2 regions of the Desulfatitalea tepidiphila genome follow, and region 2 is predicted to be linked to the other one. Evidence: predicted binding sites of a transcription regulator. Region 2 holds the regulator's gene; the other holds the start of a gene.

Region 1 (3,400 bases), on a different contig from region 2:
GAATCCGGTTGGTCACCCCCTTGAACTCGGGGATGAAGTGCGCCAGAAAGCCGGTTTCCAGCATATCGTTAAGGACATTGAAGCCGGACACGGGACGGGCCAGCACCCGTTCGAACGCCTCCACCACTTCAGGGGAATGCCGGAACCCGGGTTCATCGACCATGTGGCCGAACTCCTTGATCAGACGGCGGGCTTCAGCGCTCAAGGGGGCCTTGTGCACCGCGCTCTCGACAAAAATGTAGATCAACAGCAGCGGATTTTTTAAAATTGCCTCGGGCGACACGAAGTTGAGCAGCCCCCGGTTGAATTTGAGACCCGGAACGAGCGTGTCCTTGAGGGCCTTGTTCTTGCGTTTGAGACGCTTGCGCTGGTCCAACTCATAGATGAACATCCGGTAGCACTGCTTGATGAACTCCATGTGTCCGTGAAGGTCGCCCATCAACATCTCCACCGGCAGGTGACCGTTCACCGGGGCCACATTCATCACCTCGGCCAGCCGGGTCTGGTGCTCCAGGTGAAGTTGGTCGAGCTTGCGCCCCATGAACAGGTGAAGCTGGTTGCGCACCGACCAGACGAAGGAGAGCGAGCGCTGCAGCTCGGTATATTCGTCGTTGGAGAGGTATCCGTAATACTCCAGGTCCCGGGACGACTTCGCATCCGACTGAATGCGGGCCACCCAGAGCATGGTGTGGTAGTCGCGCAGACCGCCCTGTCCCTCCTTGAGATTGGGCTCAAGCAGATAGGCGCTGTCGCCGAAACGCTCGTGGCGCCGCTGGTTGGATTCCACCAGCGCGGTAATCAGCTTGGACGGGTTGACGCTGATCAACTTGTGGCGCAGTCGTTCCATCAAGCGGTGAAACAGCGGGGACATGCCGCAGATGAAACGGCCGTCCAGCAGCGCGGTCAGCACCTCGAGATCCTGGCGCGCCAGCTGGATGCACTCTTTGATCGACCGGGTGGCATGCCCCACCTCGAGGCCCATGTCCCAGAGCGGATAGATGATCTCCTGCACCAGGGCCTCAGCCTCGGCCGGCACCTTGTTCTCGAAGAGAAAAAGCAGGTCGATATCCGAATAGACGCATTGTTCGCCGCGACCGTACCCACCCAGGGCGATCAATGCGTATGGGTTGGTCATGATGCCCATTTGGGGCCCCACGGCACTCTGGGCAAAACTGGATCGAAAGTACTCGTCCACCGCCGCGGCAAGGGATTCGAGAAACTCCCGGGCATCGACGGTTTTCACGGTCTCGAGCAATTGCGCGCGGCGCGCTTGAAATGCCCGGGTCGGTTCATTGACTGCTTTCGTATCGGGTAACGGTATCGTTGCCATGGGGTTCCTTTGGGCCGGCTGTCGGGCGGCATGCCCAGACCTCAACCAGCGGCGCTTTAGATATGAGTTAAACGCAACAGGTGTGCCAGACATTTAAAGGTGAATTTTTACCAATATATACAAATAGATTATAAAATAGAACGATTTTTTTATTTCATATTGGTACTTACATTTTTGTACGATGTTATTCCATAATAAATACAATCTTGTCACAAATTCCACCCGGGGTCCCGACCCGCGATCGGTACCCCATGGCCTTCCGGCAAAAAAATCGGCCGGAGGGGGCCCGCGCCACCTTCCGGCCTTGAAAATGGGTCACACATGAATCCGAACGGTCAGGGTCATGCCACCGCCCGGCCATCTACTCCTGGTTGACCGGAATCCCGACCCGCACGGCGCCGGGGGTCATCGGTCCACCGCCCAACGGGGCGATACCGCCATGGGTGGAGGCCACGCCGAAGTCAGGATAGGCCACGCCGCCATGCTCGGTCAAATCCAATCCCTCCAGCTCCTCTTCCGGGGAGACACGCAACCCCACAATTTTGTCGATCAACTTGAACATGGTGAAAGCCAACGTAAAGGTCCACACGAAGCAGGCGGCCATACCCAGCAACTGCACGCCGATGATGGCCATGCTCGTGCCGCCCATGTTGAACAGGCCGGCGGCCAGCGTGCCCCAGGCCCCGCAGACACCGTGCACCGAAACCGCGCCCACCGGATCATCCACCCGGATACGATCGAAGAAGACCACAGAGAGCACCACCAGGACACCGGCCACGGCGCCGATGATGATCGAACTGCCGGGCGATACGTTGGCACATCCAGCCGTGATACCCACCAATCCGGCCAGGGCGCCGTTCAGACTCATGCCCACTTCCGGTTTGCCGAACTTGATCCACGAGGTAAACATGGCCATGATACAGCCGGCGGCAGCAGCCAGGTTGGTGTTGACGAAGATCATGGCAATGCTCTTGTCCGCCGTTGTGGTGGAGCCGGGGTTGAAACCGAACCAGCCCAGCCAGAGGATGAAGACGCCGAGAGCCGCCAGGGTCATGCTGTGCCCCATGATCGGCTTGATCGATCCGTCTTTTCCGTACTTGCCCATACGGGGTCCCAGAACGAGGGCGCCGGCCAGGGCCGCCCAGCCACCCACGGAGTGCACCACCGTCGACCCGGCGAAATCGATGAAACCCAAACCTTCCAGCCAGCCGCCGCCATTGAACAGACCGCCCCAGGCCCAACTGCCGAAGATGGGATAGATCACGGCACTGACGATGGCGCTGTAGACCAGGTAGCCGACAAATTTGGTCCTTTCGGCCATGGCGCCGGAGACGATCGTGGCGGCCGTGGCCGCGAAAACCACCTGGAACATCCAGAAGGCCAGGACCCACGGATCGCCATCCGGTGAAAAATCACTGAAAAAGAACCCCGATGTGCCGAACCATCCGGTTTTGGTGGCGCCGAACATCAGGCCGAAACCGACGGCCCAGAAAGCGATGCTGCCCATTGAGAAGTCCATGAGGTTCTTCATCATGATGTTGATGGCGTTCTTGGCCCGGGTAAACCCCGTTTCGACCATGGCGAAACCGGCCTGCATGAAAAACACCAGACACGCCGCTACAAGGGTCCACATGTAGTTGGCATGGGTCTGCACCAGATCGATAGCCTCCTTGTTGCTCATCGGCGTGGGCTCGTCAGCCCAGGCGCCGGCCAGACCGCCAAGCAAAAAGATCAACCCCAGTCCTATGATTCGCATTGATTTCATCTTTCCCGCTCCTTTCGATATGTCCACATTTCGAATAAAATGGCATCCTTTGAATTATTGCCGATTCAACAGAGCAGATCTCTGGATGGTCATTAAATAGGGTCAAATTGCATCCTTGCCCGATTCCCCGGTTCTGATCCGCACCGCCTGCTCCAGCGGCAGGACGAAAATCTTACCGTCGCCCACCTTCTGGGTGTTGGCGTTTTCGGCGATCGTCGCGACGACCTTGTCGACCATCTCCGCTGCGACGACGATTTCGATTTTCACTTTGGGTACGAAGTCGACCTGGTATTCGGTGCCGCGAT
Region 2 (3,400 bases):
GAGACCGTAGTTGCCGTCTTTTCGCCGGTACAGGACATTGACCCGATCGGATCGGGCATTGGTAAAGACGAGAAAGGAGTCCTCCACCAGGTCCATTTGCATGATGGCTTCATCGACATCCATGGGCTTGTATTCGATGTTCTGGACCATGACGCGCCTCTCTCCCTCTCTCTCCACCGGGCCGGCTCCTCCCATGACAGTTTTGGCTTTGCCTTTGTTGGAACGGCGGTCTCTTACCTTCTGTTTGCCTTTCTTGATCTGCTTTTCGAGTTTGTCCAGAACCATGTCGATGGCCGAGTACATGTCCTCGGTCTCTTCCTTGCCGTTGATGGTCATGCGATCGCCTGTGATGTTGACCTCGGCGGTGTGTCTGAACTTTTCCACGGAGAGGACCACGTTGGCTTCACCCGGGTTGTGAAGGTATTTGTCGAAGCGGTTGAGTTTTTCAACGATGTAGTTTTTGATGTGATCGGAGGGGTCGAGATTCTTGAAGGTAACAGATGTTTGCATAAAAGATGCCTCCTTGTGGATAAGGGTCATCGCAAATGGGTATGCATGCATACCAAACCCGACCTAACATTTTAAATTTAAATATGGTTGAACGGATTGCAACTGTTTCATGTGCCCTGCTTACGTATATTTTTTACGTTTGCTCGATGGCAAAACGCCCATCATTTCGCGATATTTGGCCACCGTCCGCCGGGCGATGTCAATATTCTGGGCTTTGAGAAGGTCGGCCATTTTGCTGTCGGAATGGGGCTTGCGGGGGTTTTCGGATTCAATCAGTCGGCGGATTTTTTCCATCACGCTGGCGGATGCAATGGCTTCTCCATGGACCCTCTTGATTGAACTGTTGAAGAAGTATTTCAGTTCGAATATGCCTTGCGGCGTATAGGCATATTTGTTGGTCGTCACCCGACTGATGGTCGATTCGTGCATACCGATATCTTCGGCCACATCACGGAGCACCATGGGCTTGAGGTGGGTGATGCCCTGGTCGAAAAAAGCACGCTGGTATTTGAGAATACTCTCCATCACCTTGTAAATCGTTTTCTGGCGTTGATGAATGCTGCGAATCAGCCATGCGGCGGAGCGCAGCTTGTCTTGAATATAGTTTCGGGCATTGCCGCCGACGTCCTTGTCACGGGTGATGGCCTGCTTGTAAAACGAGTTGACCTTGAGCTTGGGCAGGCCGTCATCGTTGATGACAATGGCAAAGTCATCTTCGGTTTTATAAACATAGATGTCTGGCGTAATGTATTGGGGTTCATCGTCGCTGAAAGCCCGGCCGGGTTTGGGCTCCATGTTGGTGATGACTTCGACCGCCGCGATGACTTCATCGATGCTGACTTTCAAGGCCTTGCAGATGGCCTTGTAGTTTTTGTTTTCCAGGTGGTTGATATGATCTGAGATGATTCGGGTGACCAGGGAGTCTTTCAAGCCGAGGGCGCGGGCTTGCAGCAGAAGACATTCGGTCAGATCCCTGGCGCACACGCCGATGGGATCGAAGCTTTGCAATAGGAAAAGTACTTCTTCGATATCATCTGCGGTCACGCCTGCCTGAACAGCCAGCTCTTCCGTGCTGGATTGCAGGTAACCGTCCTTGTCCAGATTGCCGATGATCAGGGACCCGATACGTTTTTCTTCCTCCGACGGAGAGGCCATTAAAAGTTGCCACAAAAGATGGTCGCTGAGAGATTCCTTGTGGGAAATGAACGCCTCGTATTGGGGCGTGTCGCGGTCCTCGGTTTCAAAACGGATACGACCGGGTGAGTTGTACTCATCGATATAGTTGCTCCAGTCGATATCGCTGGGGATTTTTTCATCGATGGTGACTTCCTGGGTTTTTTCAGGGACCTCTACCTGGACCTGCTCATCGCCGGCCAGTTGATCCTTGGACACCGTTTCCAGACTCTCTTCGAGAGTCGGGTTTTCTTCCAACTCCTGCCGGATGGCATCCATCAGCTCCAGACGCGACAGCTGCAGCAGCTTGATAGCCATCTGCAGCTGCGGGGTCATGATCAGCTGCTGGGTCAGTTTGAGTTGTTGTCGAAGTTCAATGGCCATGTTACAACCTGAATTCTTCACCCAGGTAGATTTGCCGGGCGATTTTGCTGTTGGCGATGGTTTGCGGAGTTCCCGATTCGATGACTTCTCCGTTGGCTAATATGAACGCCTGGTCGCAGGCTTCCAGAGTTTCGCGCACGTTGTGGTCCGAAATCAAGATACCGATGTTACGCTGTTTCAGGTGCCCGATGATTTTTTTAATATCGATGACGGCCAATGGATCGATACCGGCAAACGGCTCGTCCAGCAAAATAAAATCCGGATTGGTCGCCAAGGCCCGGCTGATTTCCAGCCGGCGCCGCTCACCACCCGACAGGACGCTGGCTTTTTGATGGCTCAGATGTTTGATCCCCAGTTCTTCCAATAGCGCCTCTGTCCTTTGTTTTTGTTCCGGCTTGGGAATGGGCATCGTCTCCAGGATGGCCAGGATATTTTCCGATACGGTCAGCTTACGGAAGATCGATGCCTCCTGTGGCAAGTATCCAACGCCCTTGCGAGCCCGCATGTACATGGGGTAGTCGGTGATGTCCTCTTCGTCAAGAAGCACTCTCCCGGCTTCCGGTTTTACCATGCCGACCACCATGTAGAAGGTCGTGGTTTTACCGGCCCCATTGGGCCCCAACAATCCGATGACCTCTCCGGAAGACACCCGAAGGTTGACCGTTTTGACGACTTGGCGGCCGTTGTAGCTTTTTGCTAAATTTTCAATGGCTAAGGTTGCCATGAAGTTCCTGTCTTTCCCAGTCGATGCCGGAAAGTTGGTATAGCAGCTCGCTCAAATCAGTTCAAGCCTCTTTGATTGGACCGAATAATGGCCTTGACCTGGCCCTTTGGGTCGCCTTCCATCTTCACATTGCCACTGTCGCGATAAAAGGTGATCTTGCTGCTTTCGATCACATCCTGTCCACTGGTCACCTTGGCGTTCTGTCCGGTCAACACCAGGGTGCGTTCATCGGTGCGATAGATGGCGCGTTCGCTTTCGGCCACCCGACCATCCATGACGATACGCACGTTGCCATCGGCTTCGATGCGCTCGATGCTGTCGGCGGTGGTTCCGTCTTCAGAGGAGGCACCCTCGGCGTAGACCAGGGTCAGGCGATCGGCCGTGATGGTCGTATCGCCTTGCACCACTTTGACATTGCCGCTGAACTGGGCGTTGCGGCGTTGGGTGTCGCTGACGAGGCGATCGGCCGTGATGTGAATCGGGTCGGCCGGCGTTTCGGGTGCCTGGGGCTCCTCCGCCGCCAGGATGCCGGCGCTCAAGATGACCCCCAGCAGGGCGACGATAAGGAGGCGTGGCGCACCCGATAGGCGTATCCTATCATGTCGCTCA

What was found. The regulator sigma-54, encoded in region 2, starts transcription at its own class of promoters, with help from an activator protein. The targets are predictions, from matches to a motif close to TNTGGCACANTTTCTGCTNT.
Region 1: the regulator sigma-54 is predicted to act here: its motif matches at 1,401-1,420, upstream of glnD ([protein-PII] uridylyltransferase).

The regions. Positions count from the first base shown of each region.
Region 1 covers NZ_BCAG01000005.1:351,019-354,418, forward strand. The annotation lists gene glnD ([protein-PII] uridylyltransferase) at 1-1,330, opposite strand, end outside; gene DFT_RS19310 (ammonium transporter) at 1,692-3,095, opposite strand; gene DFT_RS19315 (P-II family nitrogen regulator) at 3,198-3,400, opposite strand, start outside.
Region 2 covers NZ_BCAG01000003.1:2,383,162-2,386,561, reverse strand. The annotation lists gene hpf (ribosome hibernation-promoting factor, HPF/YfiA family) at 1-510, opposite strand, end outside; gene rpoN (RNA polymerase factor sigma-54) at 631-2,067, opposite strand; gene lptB (LPS export ABC transporter ATP-binding protein) at 2,069-2,791, opposite strand; gene lptA (lipopolysaccharide transport periplasmic protein LptA) at 2,848-3,400, opposite strand, start outside.